3 regions of the Brevibacillus sp. SIMBA_040 genome follow, and region 2 is predicted to be linked to each of the others. Evidence: riboswitches for the same ligand, from Rfam matches in the RefSeq annotation. Region 2 holds a riboswitch; each other region holds the start of a gene.
The links. Region 2 has a riboswitch for lysine ahead of SB752_RS31015 (amino acid permease). Riboswitches for the same ligand answer to the same signal wherever they lie in the genome.
Positions count from the first base shown of each region.

Region 1 (6,726 bases), on a different contig from region 2:
AAAATCCACTCGGAAGAACGGTGGTTGATATCAAAATCAGTGTAAAGGTCAGTGCCGTCATCTCGGATCTCTTTGCGGTCAGTCACATCGAAAAGGCGTAAGACAAATGGCAGCTCGGCAAAGGGGATCGAAAATTTCTTTTCAACTTCCTGCTCGAACTCCTTCGTCATTTTCCACTCTGCTTGGATGGATTGCTCATCTTTCCAAGCAATGCATATACTCGGGCCTTCTACGTCTGTGGATGACCGCGGGGGATTTGTATCCATTCGCTCCCATCGTCCCTTTCTTTCATGTACTTGCTGTCACCAAATTATATTGGCTTTTCCGTCTATTATACCATGGGAACGGGTGGTGTGGAAACGCATCCAAGCTATAATTTTATCGCCCAACTGTAAATGAATTTTCTCCAACAACCACGTACGACTTGAATTTATCGGATTTCATTTGGACTTGAATTTTATAAGTGCCATAGCTATCTAACTTCGTGGAAACAAAAGGCTCTGAGAAATAAAAGCTGTTTGCATTTTGTGTAGAGTATTTCCATTCTTTCCCTTTATCTACTTCTTTTCCATCTGGCGCGATCAATACAAGCTGCATTCTCAGGTCTTTGGCAACCGGTGCATCATCCACCTCAACAAAAACGTTAAAGGTACGCGGGATGTTTTTATCGCTATATCCTTTTACCGGATTGCTGAATACAACATTTTTGTTTCGTGTCTGCTGAATGCCTTCGACGATCAACAGGTTAACGATTGGCTTCACGATTTCCATTTTCCCTGTTTGCTGATCGTATTCAACAAACCCACCCATCTTGTTCACGATATCCTCTACCGATTCAGCGTTGGAAGCAGGCATATTGCTACCTACCTGTTCACCACTAAGAAAAATGTGCATCGCACCTTCCCCCAAGGCAGTGGCAGTCCCCACGCCTGCAACAGTCAACGCCAACAAGGCCGACAACCATGCTTTTTTCATGTCTTAATCCTCCTGTATGTTTGCGCAACAGCGCTTGTTCTGTCCGAAATTTCTTCCCACTACTTTATACGTCTACACAAGCAAATAGTTGTGGTCAAATCACAAGTTTTTTCAACAATATCCACACTATCCACAGGTACACACAACCTAGGACAAACGACTTATTCACAGAGGTTGTTAATAACTACTTCCTACCCTTGACCCTATTAAAAGGAATGATCATAACAAAAAGTGCAAAAAAAAAGAACGGCCTCTATAAGCCGCTCTGATCCCATTTGTAACCTATGACTGCTTGGAAAACCATGTGAAGTAACGGGAAACGGTATCGATTGCCACTTCGATCGCTTCCTCACTAGGTTCAATCTTTGCATGATGCAAGCCATAGGGTGTATTGACACCTAGCCAAAATAAAAACCCGGGGATTTCTGTCAAAAAGTAACCGAAGTCTTCTCCTGTCATTGCTTCCTTGCAATGAACCAGAGTCACACCCTCGCATTCACTACGTACCCAATCCATAAATTCTGTTGTCAGCTGTTCATCGTTATACACCTGACAATAGCCACAGCCATAATCGATCGTAGCTGAGCATTCGAAGCCGGCTTCCACACCTTTTACAAGCGATTCAATTCTGCTTTTGACAAGCGCCATGGACTCCATGGAAAAGGTCCGAATCGTGCCTTCCAGCCGTGCTTTTTCGGCGATAATATTTTGCTTTGTTCCACCCTCGATCTTGCCAACGGTAATAACAGCCGAGTCCAGCGGATCAATATTGCGTGCAATCACGGATTGTAGCTGAGTCACTAAATGACTTCCGGCAACCACCATATCGTTCGCCTTGTGCGGAAACGCAGCATGACCGCCTTTGCCGACCAAATCAATAAACAATTCCGATGTGTTCGCAAATAAAATCCCAGGCTTCGTAGCGATATGTCCTACTGGATATTCGGGAGCAATATGCAGGGCAAAAATGCAATCAGGACGCCAGCTAGCAAATTCCTCGCTCTCCATCATCGGCAGAGCTCCGCCTGGACCTTCTTCAGCAGGCTGGAAGAGGAACAACAGGTCATCTGCTAGCGCGTTTTTCACAAAGTGCGTCAAAAGACCAAGGGCAATCGCCATGTGCATATCATGTCCACATGCGTGCATATAGCCCTCATGCAGTGATCGGAATGGATACGATGTCTCCTCTACGATCGGCAGACCGTCCATGTCTGTACGCCAAGCGATCGTCCGTTTTGGAGCAGTACCTGCGATTTTGACGAGAATCCCTGTACGCCACAGCTTGATCTGGAGCCGCTCTTGGGGGAGCTTCTCCAGATAATCAAGCAAATATTTTTGCGTTTTTACTTCTTGAAAGCCTGGCTCGGGTATTTGATGCAAATCACGACGGATCTGCGCAAACGTGGAAGTTGCCATCATTTACGCTCCTTCCCTCATGCCTGAGAGAGTTGTCAGCAAATGAGCGAAAACATCCAAAAACCGATCTACATCCCCTTTTGTCAGGGTCAGTGGCGGCAGCAGGCGAACGATAGTCTTCTGCGTCACATCGACGAGAATACCCTCCTCCAGCAATTGCTGCTGCAAATGACTCGCTTCTTCAGGAGAGACACTAAGAGGAATACCGACCATCATGCCTTTCCCACGCAATGCCTGAAGCTGATCGCCCAGACGCTCGCGTAGTGCCTCCAGCTGATCCCAGAGGTATGCGATCACCTCATCCACACCTTTTGCAAAAGCGGGATCAAGAAGCTCATCCATGACAGCATTCCCCAAAGCAGCTGATAGTGGCGAAGGAGCAAAGGTTGTACCATGATCACCCGGCTTGAACTGGTTCATAAGCTTTGTACCAGCAATCACACCACCAAGTGGCAAGCCTCCACCTACACCTTTGGCAAACAGTATCAGGTCGGGAGTGACAGCAGTGTGCTGATAAGCAAACAGCTTCCCTGTTCGCCCCATACCTGTCTGAATTTCGTCCATCGCAAACAGCATGCCTTCTTCCTGGCAAATGGCTGATACTTCTTGGAGGAATGTCTCCGACAGGGGAACTACTCCGCCAGAACCAAGTACCGGCTCCATCAGAACAGCAGCAGGCTTTACCTTTTGGCAAAGTTCGCGCAGACCAGCCGCATCCTCTGCATCCAGCTCATAAACCGAAAAAGCAGGCTGCGGGAAATCCTGATAGACATGGGCTTGCCTAGTCAGTCGAACAGCGCCGAGGGTCCGTCCGTGGAAACTATTTCTGAGAACGACAATCCCCTCACGTCCAGCCCCCTCCGTCTTTGTCCACTTATGGATCAGTTTAATGGCAGCTTCAGTCGCCTCCGCACCCGAGTTGGTGAAAAATACTTTACCCGGGATTGTCTGCTCCACCAGACGCTGCGCCAGACGAATCGCAGGCTGGTTGAGAAAGACGTTGGATATATGCAAAAACTGCTCTCCTTGCTCATGAAGCGCGCGCAAAATACGTGGATGTGAGTGACCGAGCACATTCACTGCGAGTCCAGTAAACAAATCCAAATATTTTTTGCCATTGGTATCGTACAAATAATTGCCTTCCCCTTTGGCGATTGCTATCGGAAGACGATTGTACGTGGAGACGATGTATTGTTCATCAAGCGAACGCCAATCCATGACCACACACTCCCTTAGAGCTGACGTAGTTCCTGTTTGATTTCTGTTTTGGAGCGAGTCTTTTCGTCGATTTGCTTGATGACACGAGCTGGAGTACCTGCTACTACTACGTATGGCGGTACATCTTCAATGACAACCGCACCAGCTGCAACAACAGCACCTTTCCCTACGCGCACACCCTCAAGCACCACTGCGTTGGCACCGATCACAACATCGTCTTCGATGACTACTGGCGTAGCAGAAGGCGGTTCAATTACACCCGCAATAACGGAGCCTGCACCGATATGGCAGTTTTTCCCGATCGTTCCACGACCACCTACAACTACGTTCATATCAATCATCGTGCCCTCACCAATAACAGCACCGATGTTGATAGAAGCACCCATCATGATGACTGCATTGTTGCCAATCGTTACTTGGTCACGAATGATCGCACCTGGTTCAATACGCGCTTGAATTCCTTTGGTATCAAGCAATGGGATTGCAGAATTGCGACGATCGCTTTCAACTACATAGTCTTCGATCTTGTCCTTGTTCTCAGTCAGTACAGGCTCGATTTCTTTCCATTCGCCAAATACGACACCTGTGCCCCCCGTGATGAATGCCTTTGCACTAGCTCCGAAGTCGATTCCCTCCAGATTACCCTTCACATATACTTTCACAGGTGTTTTCTTTTCGCTTTTTTGAATAAACGCGATAATTTCGTTTGCATCCATCATGTTCACAGGTGAGTCCTCCTTTTAATTGAAAAGCTTGTAAGTTTTAGCGGAATGGTAATCTAGCTGAATCAGGAAGTATATACCTGAAGTTTACACCTTCTGATTCACTAAAAAAAGCAATGAGTGCATACGCTACCTCATTGCTTTGGATACTCCGCAAGCAAATCGTAAATAGCGCTCCACAAAAGGCTTACCACCTTTCATGACAGGACGATCATTTTTCACGATCCACCCCAACCATCGCTATTCAGGGGAATAGCAGCAGCTTCGGCGCTTTAGCCTTTCCTCCTTTTCCTGCCCCCTGGCAGATCACGAAAAGATGTACTCATCCTCGGCGCACCTCTATTTAGACTTCCATATAATAATTTCATTTAACTCTACCAAAATCAATGCGTTGTGGCAACAGCTTTATCAAAAATGAATTAGTCATTGACAACGATTATCATTTTCATTATTTTGTTTATGATAATGATTTTCATTACTAACTTGGAGGTTTTCCTTTTATGAGCTTTTTGATTGTTTACGCAAGCATGTCTGGAAACACACAGGAAATGGCTGAGGCCATCGCAGAAGGAATTCGTTCTACAGGTGCTACGATGGTGATAAAGGAAGTGATGGATGCCAGTGCACAAGAGCTGGAGTCGTACGACGGCATTGCCCTTGGCGCGTATACATGGGGAGATGGAGAGCTGCCAGACGAATGCCTGGACTTCTATGAAGAAATGAACAACATTGATTTAAGTGGCAAAAAGGTCATCGCTTTTGGTTCATGCGACTCAAACTATGAGCATGTAGGTGCCGCTGTGGATATTCTATTAGAAAAAGCTCGCGAGCGTGGAGCAGAAACGCCATTGGAGGGGCTGAAAATCGAGCTCACCCCCAATGCCAAGGAAGTTGAGAAATGCAAAGCTTATGGCGTTTCTTTTGTGGAAGCTCTCGGATTGTAACGAATATTTTCACTCTTTTATTCGTATTGCATTTCCTGCGAAGAGAAAACGTGGTACACTATCGATCCACCATTTTTTCTATAGGAGGATCGCTCGATGCAATTACATACCGATGCTATCTATTTACGCCCTCTTCGTGAACAGGACGCAGCCGAGCTATTGGAGCTTCGGCTGCGTAACCAAGATTTTCTGGCGCCATTCGAACCGATCCGTCTCCCTTCTCACCTGACATTGGAAGGTCAGCAGCAGCAAGTAGCCCAGGCCATACAGGACTTCGAAAATGGGTCCGGATTTGCTTTTGGCGTTTTTCTTTCCGAAAAAGAGGAAATGATCGGTCGTGTCGCCTTGTCCAATGTCGTCCGCGGTGCTTGGCAAAACGCAACATTGGGCTATTTTATGGATCAAAGCTGCAATGGACGCGGCTATACTACCTCCGCTGTTGGACTCGCTTTGCAATTCGCCTTTACCACTGCCAATTTGCATCGCGTGCAAGCTGCGGTCATGCCACGCAATCTTGGCTCTATTCGCGTACTCGAAAAGAACCGTTTTCGTTATGAAGGATTATCCCTGCGCTATTTGCAAATCTATGGAAAGTGGGAAGACCACAACATGTATGCCATCACTGCGGAGGATTGGCACGAATAGTGCTCTTATTCTCATGCTTGACGCAACCGCTCCAGGATTCGCCGTTTTTGGTACAGCATCATGCCAGCCTCGGCGACATCCTGTACAGTGGAACGATTGATGTACGCCCCGAACAAAATGCCTGCGATCGGCACCATCTGAAACAGCTTTTTCCACCCAAAGTTTTCTGTATAGGTCACGACGACTTCTCTCCACCCCTGGAGCTGAGCGATGACGTCTTTTTCAGTAGCTGGATCGTCGAAACGTGAAAGCTCATCAAGTATCGCCTTTTTACCGACGATATCGGAAGAAGCGAATTGAAGACATTTGACGACAAAAAGCCGCTCTCGTTTCTCTTCGGGACGATAGCCATAGCACAGAGCCATTTCCTGCAGAATCTTGAGTGATGTGCCAAGCAATAGGGGAATATCCAATGCCAATGTAAAAATACCACCGATTCCTGTCGTTGCCCCCTGTACGGTCGCAAAGGTCGCCCTGGACTCACTCATTTGCACTGCTACTGCGTTCATCTCTGTAAGTGGCAAAGAGGTGATCGTGTGTTTGTTCAATGTCACACCTCTCGCATCACTTTGGCGGGCACGAAACTTACTGTAAACGGCTTCATCAGAGACGAGATAGGTGCCCCCTGTTTCCAAAAAAGCGGCCATCTCATCGACAGCTGTCCCGAGCTTTTCACGAATGAATTTTGGCGTCATTCTATCCAATAGAACAAAAGGTAGTCTCCCGAGCTTTTCCCAAAACCACAAATCCTTCTGTTTCTTTTCCCATACCTCTACTTCTTTCAAGGCTTGTAGCAAAGATTCTCT
Region 1 covers NZ_JAWRXI010000005.1:110,559-117,284, reverse strand. The annotation lists gene SB752_RS10370 (DUF4912 domain-containing protein) at 1-266, opposite strand, end outside; gene SB752_RS10365 (hypothetical protein) at 379-975, opposite strand; gene SB752_RS10360 (N-acetyldiaminopimelate deacetylase) at 1,258-2,391, opposite strand; gene SB752_RS10355 (aspartate aminotransferase family protein) at 2,395-3,609, opposite strand; gene dapD (2,3,4,5-tetrahydropyridine-2,6-dicarboxylate N-acetyltransferase) at 3,624-4,334, opposite strand; lysine riboswitch at 4,493-4,681, opposite strand; gene SB752_RS10345 (flavodoxin) at 4,832-5,275, shown strand; gene SB752_RS10340 (GNAT family N-acetyltransferase) at 5,372-5,920, shown strand; gene SB752_RS10335 (EcsC family protein) at 5,932-6,726, opposite strand, start outside.
Region 1: another riboswitch for lysine. It lies ahead of dapD (2,3,4,5-tetrahydropyridine-2,6-dicarboxylate N-acetyltransferase); the one in region 2 lies ahead of SB752_RS31015 (amino acid permease).

Region 2 (6,726 bases):
AAACGATGACACCTTTACCCCCTCAGGCGGTCCAGATGATGAAGAGGCATGGCAAGCCACCGTTGCTCGCATGGAGCAAGTCCATCGCCAAATACATGAAAAGCTCGCCTCGCTCTCCGAAGATGCTTTTGACCAACCGCTGCCCAGTATTCCTTTAGGGCAGAGTGTGATGAGCATCGTACTTCATGATGCCTTTCACACAGGACAAATCGTGCAAATCCGCAAGCTTCAGGGAACATGGCCAGAAAAACGCTCATTTTTATAGAGGCGCCCTTATTGGAAACTACCGTCTATGCATCTATGTACGGTAGTTTTCTTTTATAGATTCAACCTATTTCTTGCCACCATGTGTCAATCGTACAAACCTTTATCCTTTCAGCACCGTATCCTGAACATATAATAGATAAAGGAGTTGTTCGCTTTGAGCAAATGGGTTGGAGATGCACAATGAATGGCGTAAATGGACGTCATATTGTAGTAGATGCCTTTGATTGTGATCCTTTTTTACTAAATGATCTCGTTCATTTGGAAAAGCTACTGAATCAAGTCGTTTCATCACTTGGCATGCAGATCTTGGCGACTAGCTTCCACCGATTCGATCCTCAGGGAGTAACTGGCATTATTCTACTCTCTACCTCACACATTTCGATTCACACGTGGCCCGAGTACTCGTATGCTGCCTTTGATTTGTTTACATGTGGAGACGATGATCCAGCTACAGAAATTGAAACACTTATTCGTGGACTTTCCTCAAAAAGCGCGCTCGTATATGGCATAGATCGCTCTAACAAAAGCAGCGGTGCTCCGGCAATTTGGTCCATGCAATCGCGACTTGCTTCTGCAAGCACCTCCGATCATGCAAACAACATTACTTTTTCCAATGTCTCGCTCGGGATAGATTCTGCTTCAAATCGCGGTGACAACTACGACCAGATAGAACGCAACGAAATTCTAGCTGGCAAACATACCATGTTGTACGAAGGAACGAGTAATTATCAGCGCATGGAGCTGATCGAGGCAAACGACATGCGCATGTACTTGGACGGGCAGCTGCAATTCAGCTCATTGGATGAAAGAATCTATCACGAAGCACTTGTTCATCCTGCTTTCCTGTATGCTGCATCCCCTAAACGGGTACTCATTGTAGGCGGCGGTGACGGACTGGCCGTACGTGAAGTGCTCAAGTACCCTGGAGTTGAGCATGTTGACCTTGTCGATCTGGACCCGATGGTGCTGGATGTAGCTAAGCACGTACCCGCGGTCGTTTCACTGAATGAGGCGTCCTTGCATGATCCGCGTGTACACGTTCATCCTCAGGACGCAGCTCAATTTCTGGACTTGCAACGACCTTCCTATCAGATTATCATCGTGGACTTTCCTGACCCAGCCGATGAAATCATTAGCACGCTGTACACCACGGAATTTTTTCAACGCCTCGCTGCACAGCTTTCCGATGATGGTGTAATGGTTTGCCAGTCGTTTTCACCCGAAGACGCACCCACTGTTTATTGGAGTATAGAACTCTCGTTAAAGGCTGCGGGACTTCACACACAATCCTATCACTGTCTGGTTCCTTCCTTTGGTGACTGGGGCTTTCACTTGGCAGCACCGAAACCACTCATCCGCAAGACAGACAGCATACCTGTACCCGCCCGGACTCTCCCAGCAGATATAGCTGCCCTTTTTGCTTTCAAACAGGATATTTTGTTAAAACGGGCAAATGCGACGACGAATTCACTTGAGAATCTTGTTTTGCACAAGTATTATCAGCAGGAAGCTGGAAATAGTATGTAGAATGACAAATCCCCCTCAGACGCCATGCTGTCACGGGGGATTTTTTGTACAGAGGAAAAAAGAATGACTAGATTTTACATTGATAAATACTGAACAATCTTATATAGTTGATAAATAAATCAATTTCATACATGTATCCTCATCTTTCACGGTGAGGATAGAGGTCGCGGCTTTTATATGATCCTGTACGAGATTCAGCAGAAATTCATGACTGCAGGAAAAGGAAAATCCGCCGAAGTCCATCGCGTATCGCTGTGCGCATGGGCTGGGGCTGTACCCGAAAGGGACAGAACTGTCACGTCTTGCGTGCCGGCAAGCGTGTTGTGCTATCTTCAGTGAAGGCTTGGTGGGGATTTGATGATACCGCTTTGTGCCCTTTTTTATGGCTACAGGCGGTTTTTTCGTTTCCGACCTTCCTTTACGAACATCATTTTCTAGAAGGGTCGTGCAAGTAGGTTATGTCAGAAAATCAATTGCAACGTGGTTTAAAAGCCCGTCACCTGACCATGATCGCCATTGGCGGTTCTATCGGTACAGGATTGTTCCTCGCAAGCGGCGGCTCCATCCACTCTGCCGGACCTGGCGGAGCGTTGGTTGCTTACATCGCTATCAGTATCATGGTTTACTTCCTGATGACAAGTCTGGGAGAAATGGCTGCTTTCATGCCGGTTTCCGGTTCCTTCTCCACGTATGCGACGCGCTTCGTCGATCCATCTCTGGGCTTTGCCCTCGGCTGGAATTACTGGTACAACTGGGCGATTACCATTGCCGTCGAGCTTTCGGCTGCTGCTCTCATCATGAAATTTTGGTTCCCGGATACTCCCTCTATCATCTGGAGTGCCCTGTTCCTCGTCCTTATGTTCTGTCTGAATTTGTTGTCAGTCAAGAGCTATGGGGAATCTGAATATTGGTTTGCACTTATTAAGGTCATAACCGTTATTGTTTTTATCATAATTGGTGTCCTGATGATTTTCGGTATCATGGGTGGAGAAGCTGTTGGATTCCAAAACTTCACGAAAGGCGACGCTCCATTTAGTGGCGGCTTCATGGCGTTGCTTGGTGTCTTTATGATCGCCGGGTTCTCTTTCCAGGGAACAGAGCTGGTCGGTGTTGCTGCGGGTGAAAGTGAAAATCCAGCAAAAAATATTCCAAAGGCCATTCGCCAGATTTTTTGGCGCATCTTGTTGTTCTATATTTTCGCGATTCTCATTATCGGCCTTCTTGTGCCATACGATAACCCGAACTTGATTAGCGGCGATATTTCGGATATTGCAATCAGCCCGTTCACCATCGTGTTTGAAAAAGCAGGATTTGCCTTCGCTGCTTCCGTGATGAATACGGTTATCCTCACCTCGGTTCTATCCGCTGGTAACTCTGGCATGTACGCTTCTACCCGCATGCTCTGGGTGCTGGCAAAGGAAGGCAAAGCGCCAAAATGGTTTGCCAAGGTTACTCGCAACGGTGTACCGATCAATTCCTTGATCTTGACTGCGCTGATTGGAGCGCTTGCCTTTTTGTCCTCGTTGTTTGGCGATGGAGAAGTGTACATTTGGCTGTTAAACGCATCCGGGATGTCAGGCTTTATCGCCTGGCTCGGCATCGCTGTCAGTCATTATCGCTTCCGCAAAGCTTTTCTGGCGCAAGGACGCGATCTGAGAGAGCTTCCTTATCGGGCGAAATGGTTCCCGTTTGGACCGATTTTCGCATTCATCATCTGCTGTATCGTCATTCTCGGTCAAAATTACTCCGCGATTTCCGCTGAAGGGATCGACTGGAACGGGCTTATGGTGTCTTACATCGGTCTTCCACTGTTCTTGATCATTTGGTTAGTCTATAAATTAACCAAAAAAACAAAGCTGGTGCCGCTTGATCGCGTAGATTTCAGCATGGATGAAAACTCTCATTAAACGTAGTTTGCTGCTTCACCATACGATACAGAGGATCTCCTTCACCACGGGAGATCCTTTTACTTTTATTCAAGTTGGCGTTTATTCATTTCTTTCCCATATGAGTGCAAAAACTGCCTATCTCAAGGCATAGCGAAGCCAGTTTTTCCAAATCTATGTAAATATTTTTCTGCTTGTCATAACTATTTCCGTTGACGAAATAAAAGTGGAAATATATACTGTTGATTAAATTGATAGTGATAATGATTATCGTTATCAAATTTATATATACTCAGGAGGTTAGTTTAATGAAGTCCAGGCTATTCTCGACCATTTGCAGCACTACCTTGGTTACTGCATTATTGGCAAGCTCGCCCCTCGTTTTTCCCACTTCCCACGCATTTGCTGCAGAACTGAAGACGGCAGATATCATTACGATGGACCAGGCTATCGAAAAGACTCTGAAAAACAATACCGATCTGGAGCTGCTCCGATTAGCCGCCGATACAACTTACTACGATTCACTCATAACTCTTCGAGATAGTCAGGCCATAAAGGAAAATTCCATCTATACCTTCAAAGATGCACAGACGAAATACAAGAAGGCAGCAGAAGCCCAAAGAGATATTGCCACTAGCAAGGCCACTATGGATGCGTTAAAAAGTTCATTGCAGCTTCAGGTTGAAAAAGCTTATCTGGAGGTTCTCTTTCTCGAAGCAAAAATAAACTCGCACAAGGAAAGCATCCAACGCCACTATTGGTATCCATCTCCAAATGAAGAAGCCAAAGAAGCGCTTGCTAAGCTTCAAACCAGTCACCAGCAGGCGTTGGCCAAGCTGAATGATTTACTGCTGGAAGCACCTGAAAAAGAATGGAAATTGTCCACTTACGACCTGACTCACTATAAATTTCCTACTTGGGAAGAAGTACAAGCTATCGCTTACGAAAAACGCCCGGATATGATAAAAGTCGAAGAGGAAAGAAAGCTTGCTGAAGTAAAGGTAGACATCGTTGCGAGGTATTCTCTCCCGAGTACCTACGATGGTAAAATTGCAAGGAATAATTTGAAAAAAGCGGAGATTTTGTTGGAAAAGGCTAAAGTAACGGTAAATAAAGAACTAAAAGAAAACTATGATAAAGTCATGTCCGCGAAAAAAGTAATGGAAGAGAGCATAGCAGCACGAGATGCCGCGCAGAAGCAATACGATGAGATGAAGGCAGATTATTTCATACGAAAAGTATCTCTGAATGAGTTGATCGATAGAGAGACAAAGCTGTTAGATTGCGAAACAAAAGCAATCGATTCTAAATATCAGTACCATGTAGCTATTGTCACCTTAAAGCAATCCATCGGAGATTAATCGTTTTATCATGGAAATGGCCTACTATTACTTCTTCTACTCTTTTTGACTATCAGCCTATATAAATGAAAATACACCCCCATGAGGGAGCATTCACGGTATCACCTCTTGGGGGTTTCCTATACTTTTGTGCATAGATGCTTCTCTTGCATAATTCTGCATCACTTTGAAAGCATGCCCTGGGTAAAACGAATCCACTCCCGTGTAGCATATGAGAGATACGCATTTTTTCGCCAAACCATCCCTAAATGCCACTTGATCTCGGGATTCACCAAGGACAAGACATGAAATCGATCGGGGTCCAGCTCACTGCAAATGGTTTCGGGCAACAAAGTAATCCCGATATTTGCCGCGACCATTTCACTGAGAAAATCCCACTGCGAGCTTTTGTAAATCACTTGAGGATGAAAGCCGACCCGCACACATTCATCAATGATGCGACTGTGCAAAGCAAAATCCTCGTGGAATAACAGGAACCTCTCGTCTACAAGCTCTGCCAAGAATACCTTCTGCTTGGCTGCCAATCGGTGCGTCGGATGGACAACTACTTGAATCTCTTCATTCACAAACGAATATGACTCGAAAACCTCCTCATCAATCGGCAAAAGCACTACTCCGCTGTCCAGCATTCCTGAAGCCACATCTGCCTCCACTTTTTTCGAGCCTACCTCTAAGAGCTCCAGGACAATCCCTGGGTACTGCTCGCAAAACTTGCCGATGACCCGAGGGAAAAAATTAGCTCCTACCATCGGCGGCAATCCGATCCGTATCCTGCCTTTTTTCAGTTCCATCAATTCATGAATATGGACTGTCATGTTATCAAACGATTTCACCATAACGTCGGCTTGGGAATACAGCACCCACCCGGCGTCTGTCAGCACGACTCGTTTGCCCAAACGTTCAAATAGCTCGACGCCCAGCTCTTCTTCCAGATTGCGCACCATTTTACTGATCGTGGGCTGTGTAATATAGAGGGACTCCGCTGCCTTGGTGAAGCTGTTGTGGCGAGCTACCTCCAAAAAATATTGCAAATGCCGGATATCCATCAGACATCTCCTTTTGTCACCTATAGATAGGATGAATCCCAATGATTCTATATATGCATTTTACCTATGAAAAGAGGTGATGTACACTTTTCACAAAGGGAGAGAACTTCATGAAAAGACTACTTATACTCTTGGGGCAGGTTGCTTTTTTTATTGTCGTTTCTATTATAATGAACGCACTTGTCTCCATTCTCGGCTGGAAAATACCTGGCAGCCTCCTCGGCATGTTTGTGGTGTTTTTATTGCTTCAATCTAAGGCATTGCGTTTGGAATGGATTGAAACAGGAGCAAGCTGGCTACTCGCCGAGCTGTTGCTTTTTTTCATCCCGCCATCCGTCGGAATCATCTCGTATCAAAGCCTGATGCTGCATGAGGGGATTCAAATTTTTCTCGTGATCGCATTTGGCACCGCATTTGTCATGATTTGCAGTGGACTGGTAGCTCAGAGCATTTCCAAACGAAAGGAGCATACCCGTCCATGATCGCTGGCATACTGGGCTTCCTGTTTACCATCTTCATTTACCTCATCGCCAAACGGCTTTATCGCTACAAACGTACACTACTGTTTTCGCCGCTATTGTTTACACCGATCGTTTTAGTTATTGTCTTACTCTGTACTCATACGTCTTATGATACGTA
Region 2 covers NZ_JAWRXI010000032.1:27,650-34,375, reverse strand. The annotation lists gene SB752_RS31025 (DinB family protein) at 1-265, shown strand, start outside; gene speD (adenosylmethionine decarboxylase) at 448-1,794, shown strand; lysine riboswitch at 1,945-2,131, shown strand; gene SB752_RS31015 (amino acid permease) at 2,253-3,701, shown strand; gene SB752_RS31010 (TolC family protein) at 3,989-5,041, shown strand; gene cidR (cidABC operon transcriptional activator CidR) at 5,203-6,087, opposite strand; gene SB752_RS31000 (CidA/LrgA family protein) at 6,198-6,569, shown strand; gene SB752_RS30995 (LrgB family protein) at 6,566-6,726, shown strand, end outside.

Region 3 (6,726 bases), on a different contig from region 2:
GTTAATTACCATCGAGCACGCACCACAAACTTCTTCCAGGCAGTTCGATTCCCAGTTAACTGGAGACGTTTTTTGTCCTTGTGCGTTGAGCGGGTTGCGTTGAATCTCCATCAGCGCACTAATTACGTTCATACCAGGACGGTATGGAATCTTGAACTCTTCCTTGTACGGAGTGCTGTCAGGGCTATCTTGGCGAGTGATAATCAGATGAATCAATTTTTCTGCCATGATCAGTTTCCTCCTCTCTTAGTGCTTCTTGTCAGACGTATAGTCACGTTTACGCGGTGCAATCAACGAAACGTCAATGTCTTCGTAGTAGATTTCTGGCGCAGTGGTTTCAGCATTGTACTTCGCCATTGTAGTCTTCATGAAGTTCTCGTCATCGCGCTCAGGGAAATCAGGCTTGTAGTGAGCACCGCGGCTCTCGTCACGCTTGAGCGCACCGATTGTGATCGCACGGGACAATACAAGCATGTTCCACAGATGGCGTGTAAAGGAAGCTCCAGCGTTGCTCCATTTGTTTGTATCGTTGATATTGATATTTTTGTAGCGCTCCATCAGTTCAACGATCTTGTCATCTGTTTTTTGCAGACGGTCATTGTAACGAACTACCGTCACGTTGTCAGTCATCCACTCACCCAGTTCTTTGTGAATCAGGTAAGCATTTTCTGTTCCATCCATTTTCAGGATGTTGTCGTACTTCGCTTGCTCTTTGCCAGTGAAGCTGTCAAAGAGTGTGGAAGACAGATCATCAGAGGACTGGTTTAATCCGTTAATGTATTCGATTGCTTTTGGACCTGCAACCATACCACCGTAGATCGCGGACAACAGGGAGTTTGCACCCAGACGGTTTGCACCGTGTTGAGAATAATCGCACTCACCCGCTGCGAACAGACCAGGGATGTTGGTCATTTGGTTGTAGTCTACCCACATACCGCCCATGGAGTAGTGAACCGCAGGGAAAATCTTCATTGGAACTTTACGTGGGTCGTCCCCAACGAATTTTTCGTAAATCTCGATGATACCGCCCAGCTTAACATCCAATTCTTTTGGATCTTTGTGAGACAGATCGAGGTATACCATGTTTTCGCCGTTGATACCCAGTTTCATATCTACGCAAACCGAGAAGATTTCGCGTGTCGCGATGTCACGCGGTACCAGGTTACCGTACGCTGGATATTTGTCCTCCAGGAAGTACCATGGCTTACCGTCTTTATAAGTCCAAACGCGTCCACCTTCACCGCGAGCGGATTCGGACATCAGACGCAGCTTGTCGTCGCCAGGGATTGCAGTCGGGTGAATCTGGATCATTTCACCGTTAGAGTAGATAACGCCCTGTTGGTATGCAGCAGAAGCCGCTGTACCTGTATTGATAATCGAGTTAGTCGATTTACCAAAGATGATACCAGGACCGCCTGTTGCCAAAATAACGGCATCTGCACGGAAGGATTGAATTTCACCGGAACGCATGTTTTGTGCAGTAATCCCTCGACAGGTTCCTGTATCGTCCAAAACGGCTCCGAGGAAATCCCAATATTCGTACTTAGTAACCAGACCTTCTGCTTCATAACGGCGAACTTGCTCATCCAGTGCATAAAGCAGCTGTTGTCCAGTCGTTGCACCCGCAAATGCAGTGCGGTGATGCTTGGTTCCACCGAAACGACGGAAGTCCAAAAGTCCTTCTGGTGTACGGTTGAACATAACACCCATACGGTCCAGCATGTAAATGATACCAGGTGCCGCATCGGTCATTGCTTTAACTGGCGGTTGGTTAGCCAAGAAGTCGCCGCCATATACTGTATCGTCGAAGTGCTCCCAAGTGGAGTCGCCTTCCCCTTTCGTGTTTACCGCGCCGTTAATACCGCCCTGTGCACAAACAGAGTGGGAACGTTTAACGGGAACCAGGGAGAAAAGCTCAACGGGAACGCCTTTTTCTGCTGCTTTGATGGTAGCCATCAAGCCGGCCAAACCACCACCGACAATGATTAGTTTACCTTTTGCCATTATTTAGTCCCCCTATCCCTACAGAATGAAAGCCGACATCGCGCGCAAGCCGATGAAAGTTACGACAACGAATACGACCATTGTCAGATATGTTGCAACTCGTTGGGAGCGCGGTCCAACCGTAATTCCCCAGTGAACCAGGAACGACCAGAGTCCGTTGGAGAAGTGGAAAACCGTGCTGATGATCCCGATAGTGTAGAATACGATCATTGCAGGGCTGCTGAAAATGTTAGCCATCATGTCGAAGTCTACATGTGCACCCATTGCTTTTGCGATGCGGGTTTCCCATACGTGCCAAACAATGAAAATGAGGGTAATGATACCTGTAACCCGTTGCCACAGAAACATTTGGTTTCTGAAGTAACCGAAGTTCCCTACGTTTTGCTTCGCTTGGAACGCAATGTAGAGACCGTAAACAGCGTGAAACAGGATTGGGATGTAGATGAAGACAAATTCAACTACCAATAGAAGTGGAACATTTTCAATCAGACCAACTGTCTGGTTGAAAGCTTCGGCTCCGTGGGTCGCTTGATAGTTAGCTGTCAAGTGAAACAGCAAGAAGAGCCCAATCGGAAACAAACCGAGAAGTGAGTGCAGCTTGTGGCTGAGAAAGCTATGGCCTTTCGCCATACCATGGTCCCCCTTTCAATGTATGTAACGCTCGTAGTTTGTGAAAAACGTCTCGACGTTTTTCAAAAAATCTGATCTGCCCGCAAACGGTCTACAAAATGGTTGCGACCTTTTTGTATCGACCTTTCCAATATCCTAACCCATTGCGATTCCCGTTAGACATGACGAAAAAACCGTCTTTCGTCTCGTCCCACCTTGTCGGAATGTGTCAAAATACGAAAAAAAGTTGGGCAAAACTTTGACCAAATCCAATTGTACTCTTGTCGACTGAGAGCGTCAAGACAATCAATAGACTAAATACATTGATAGAATAACTTTGTTCAATTATGCTATTTTTCTCTCTAGGATTGGTCATGAAAATAGCGACTCTCTCATAGTCTAGTACAGACAGGAGGGAGCAAAATGAAAGAGACGGATCAACTGGCAGCCCTGTTGCCTGCCCAAACCATTCTTTATGCCGAGCGAATGAGCATGCCTTATTTAGGCTACCATCTACTACGTGAAACGCTGACCAACGCCTTGTTAGGCGAGAGCGAGAGCCCTATTCTGTACTGGCTAGGCAAAGAAATGGGCCGAAAAATTCGGATCGCCTCTGAAACAGGCATCATTCACCCGTTCATGCGACTGGGACTGGGTCAATTAGACCTCGTAGAGTCATCAGAGCAAGGCATTACCTACAAGCTGTCACATTCCATTTACCAGTATCAATCCGCTGAACGCCTGTGCCGAACGCTATCTTTGGAGGCAGGAATCATTGCCGGCGCACTAGAGACGTGGAAGCAATCAGAAGTCGTAGCCCAACTAGAAATAGATGGAAGTAGTACCATTCATATCATTGCACGTAGCAAAAAGTGAGCATCCGCTCACATAAGTAGCCCCCTCTACCTGTAGAGGAGAGGGGGGATTCTTGATGGTGATAGCGATTAGCCGTGAACAACAGCCGTTTCAGCTACATCGAGCCCATAAGCCGAATGAAGACTGCAAACGGCAAGCTCTGTCAAGCTGGCTGGTATGACACATGATACTTTGATATCGGAAGTAGATACCATTTTAACAGAAATTTCCTTTTCAGCTAAAACGCGAAACATTTCAGCTGCAACTCCAGGATTGTTGATCATACCGGAGCCTACGATGGATACTTTGGTCAGATTTTCTTCAAAATCGACTTTTTCAAAGCCAAGCTCTGACTGATTGGCATTCAACGTATTTATGGCTTTGGTCAGATCGTCACCTGTTACCGTAAACGAAATGTTTGTCACTGCCACATCGTAAGAGCTTTGGATAATAATGTCCACGTTTACCTGATTGTCCGCCAGTGTATTAAACAGGCGAGAGAGTGTACCTACCTTGGCAGGCATCCCGACAACCGTAATTTTTGCGACATCTTCGTCATGTGCGACTCCACTCACTACTCTTCCTGTTTCCATGTTGGCAACCTCCTCAACGTACGTACCATCTTCAGCAGTAAAGCTGGAGCGGACCACCAGCCGTACTTTATATTTCTTAGCAGCCTCTACCGAACGCGGATGTAGGACACCTGCCCCCAGATTTGCCAATTCCAGCATCTCATCGTAGGAGATAGTGTCCAGCTTGCTTGCTGCCGGGACCATCCGTGGATCAGCCGTGTACACACCTGACACGTCAGTAAAAATCTCGCATTTGTCTGCACCCAGGCTTGCTGCGAGGGTAACCGCGGATGTATCCGATCCACCGCGGCCGAGCGTAGTGATTTCACCCTCATCACTGATTCCTTGGAAGCCAGCCACAATCACGACACGTCCACGGTCCAGCTCGGCTTGAATCCGCTCTGAATCAATTTGCTTGATTCTCGCTCTGCCGTGAATCGCTTCAGTCGTAACTCCTGCTTGCCATCCAGTCAAGGAAATGGCATCGTAGCCTTTCGTATGCAAGGCCATGGCCAAAAGTGAGATCGATACCTGCTCCCCCGTGGTCAGCAGCATATCCATTTCTCGCTCCGATGGGAATGGGGTAATCTGCCTAGCGAGATCCACCAGTACATCAGTAGATTTGCCCATCGCAGAGACTACCACGACCACATCATGCCCTTCCTCTTTGTATGTGATGATTCGGTCCGCTACTCGTAAAATTCGCTCAATGGTACCTACAGAGGTACCTCCGTATTTCTGCACGATCAACCCCATGCGGCTTCTCTCCCTTTTCTCATATCCAATGATGTTCGGTTTTTTTATGGTTTTCTCTTTTTGTATGGTTTATCTATTTTCTCTCTATTGGAAAAAAACATCATAAATTTTATTAAAAAAAGGCATCGACTAGGAATAAGACCTGCCGCTGCCTATTGTTTCGACATACCGGTTCCTCCCTTCCAATACACGCGGTCCATGCAGCATGACAGAACCAACCATCATGATTACGCACGGACTCACCGTGAGATAGCTCTCCATCTGGCAACTGGTGATTGCCGAGATGACAGTCCTGCATTTATTCAATGCAGACCCAGCATGGAGAAAAGCGGGTTTTTCTCCAGACTTCGGCGAATTCCCCTTTCCCAAACCCTTCACAGATACCCGATCTCAGGGTGGTACTCTTGGTTTTCGCGCCTCTACCTCACTCCATATATGGAAGTGAGGCTAACTATTCTGTTTGAATCGCATTATATCATGGGACGAAAAATCGTTCAATCGTTTTTTCGGATTATTTCTACGACTCAAGCTTTCGCAAATGGGCGATTATTTCTCTTGCCAGCTTGTCGCCGATTCCTAGCTGACGGAAATCTTCTACCGTAGCCTCGCGCATTTTCTTCATCGAGCCAAAATGCGTAAAGAGAAGCTTACGGCGCTTTTCCCCGATGCCCGGAATCTCATCCAGCTGAGAGGAGAGCATCGTTTTCGTACGGGACTGCCGGTGGAAGGTGATTACAAAACGGTGCACCTCATCCTGAATGCGCTGCAGCAAATAAAACTCGTAGCTGTCGCGCTTCAGATTGACCGGCTCTGGCGGGTCTCCAAACAGAAGCTGTGCAGTACGGTGCTTCTCGTCCTTTGCCAAGCCACAGACCGGGATATAGAGCCCAAGCTCATTTTCCAATACATCCATGGCGGAAGTGATTTGCCCTTTGCCACCGTCCATGACGATGAGATCAGGCATCGGCTGATTCTCTTTGAGCAAGCGCGAGTAACGCCGACGAATAACCTCTCGCATGGAGCCGTAATCATCTGGGCCTTCGACTGTTTTGATTTTGAATTTGCGGTATTCCTTTTTGTCCGGACGACCATCCGTAAACACGATCATCGCGGATACTGGCTCTGTTCCCTGGATGTTGGAGTTATCAAACGCCTCGATGCGATGGGGGACACCTATGCCGAGAATATGCCCCAGGTTGTGCACAGCCTGAACCGTACGCGCGTCATCCTTTGACATGAGCGCAAACTTCTCTTGCAGGGCGATCCTGGCGTTCTCAGATGCCATTTGTACCAGCTCTCGCTTTTTGCTACGTTTTGGAGCGTGGACTTTGATTCCGAGCCAGTCGCTCAAAAGCTCGGTGTCGCTTTGTTCAGGAAGCAGAATTTCTTTCGGCAGGGCGTTTTGCTTATCGTAGTAAAACTGGCTGACGTAGGACATGAAATCCTCGTTTTCCTCACCATAATAAGGAAAAGAGGTCGTTTGACGCTCGATCATTTTGCCCTGGCGCATGTAAAAAATCTGGATGCACATCCAGCCCTTTTCGACAGCAAATCCGATAATATCCCGATCCACGGTATCGGTAAAGGTAATCTTCTGCTTTTCCATGACCGCTTCGATACTCTTGATCTGGTCGCGGTATTCCTTTGCCCGTTCGAACTCCATGCTCTCAGCGGCTTGCATCATTTTCTCGGTCAACTGCTGCTTCATCTCTTCGTGACCGCCATCCAGAAATCGGCTGATCTCTTCGACCAGACGCCGATTCTCCTCATCCGTCACCTCGTATACACAGGGAGCGAGACATTGTCCCAAATGGTAATAGAGACAAACCTGCTTGGGCATGTTGCGGCATTTGCGCAGTGGATAGAGCCGATCAAGCAGCTTTTTCACCTCGGAGGCATCGCCTGCATTTGGATACGGCCCAAAATACTT
Region 3 covers NZ_JAWRXI010000004.1:233,550-240,275, forward strand. The annotation lists gene sdhB (succinate dehydrogenase iron-sulfur subunit) at 1-228, opposite strand, end outside; gene sdhA (succinate dehydrogenase flavoprotein subunit) at 247-2,004, opposite strand; gene SB752_RS09025 (succinate dehydrogenase cytochrome b558 subunit) at 2,023-2,634, opposite strand; gene SB752_RS09030 (DUF2507 domain-containing protein) at 3,037-3,489, shown strand; gene SB752_RS09035 (aspartate kinase) at 3,558-4,796, opposite strand; lysine riboswitch at 5,039-5,226, opposite strand; gene uvrC (excinuclease ABC subunit UvrC) at 5,314-6,726, opposite strand, start outside.
Region 3: another riboswitch for lysine. It lies ahead of SB752_RS09035 (aspartate kinase); the one in region 2 lies ahead of SB752_RS31015 (amino acid permease).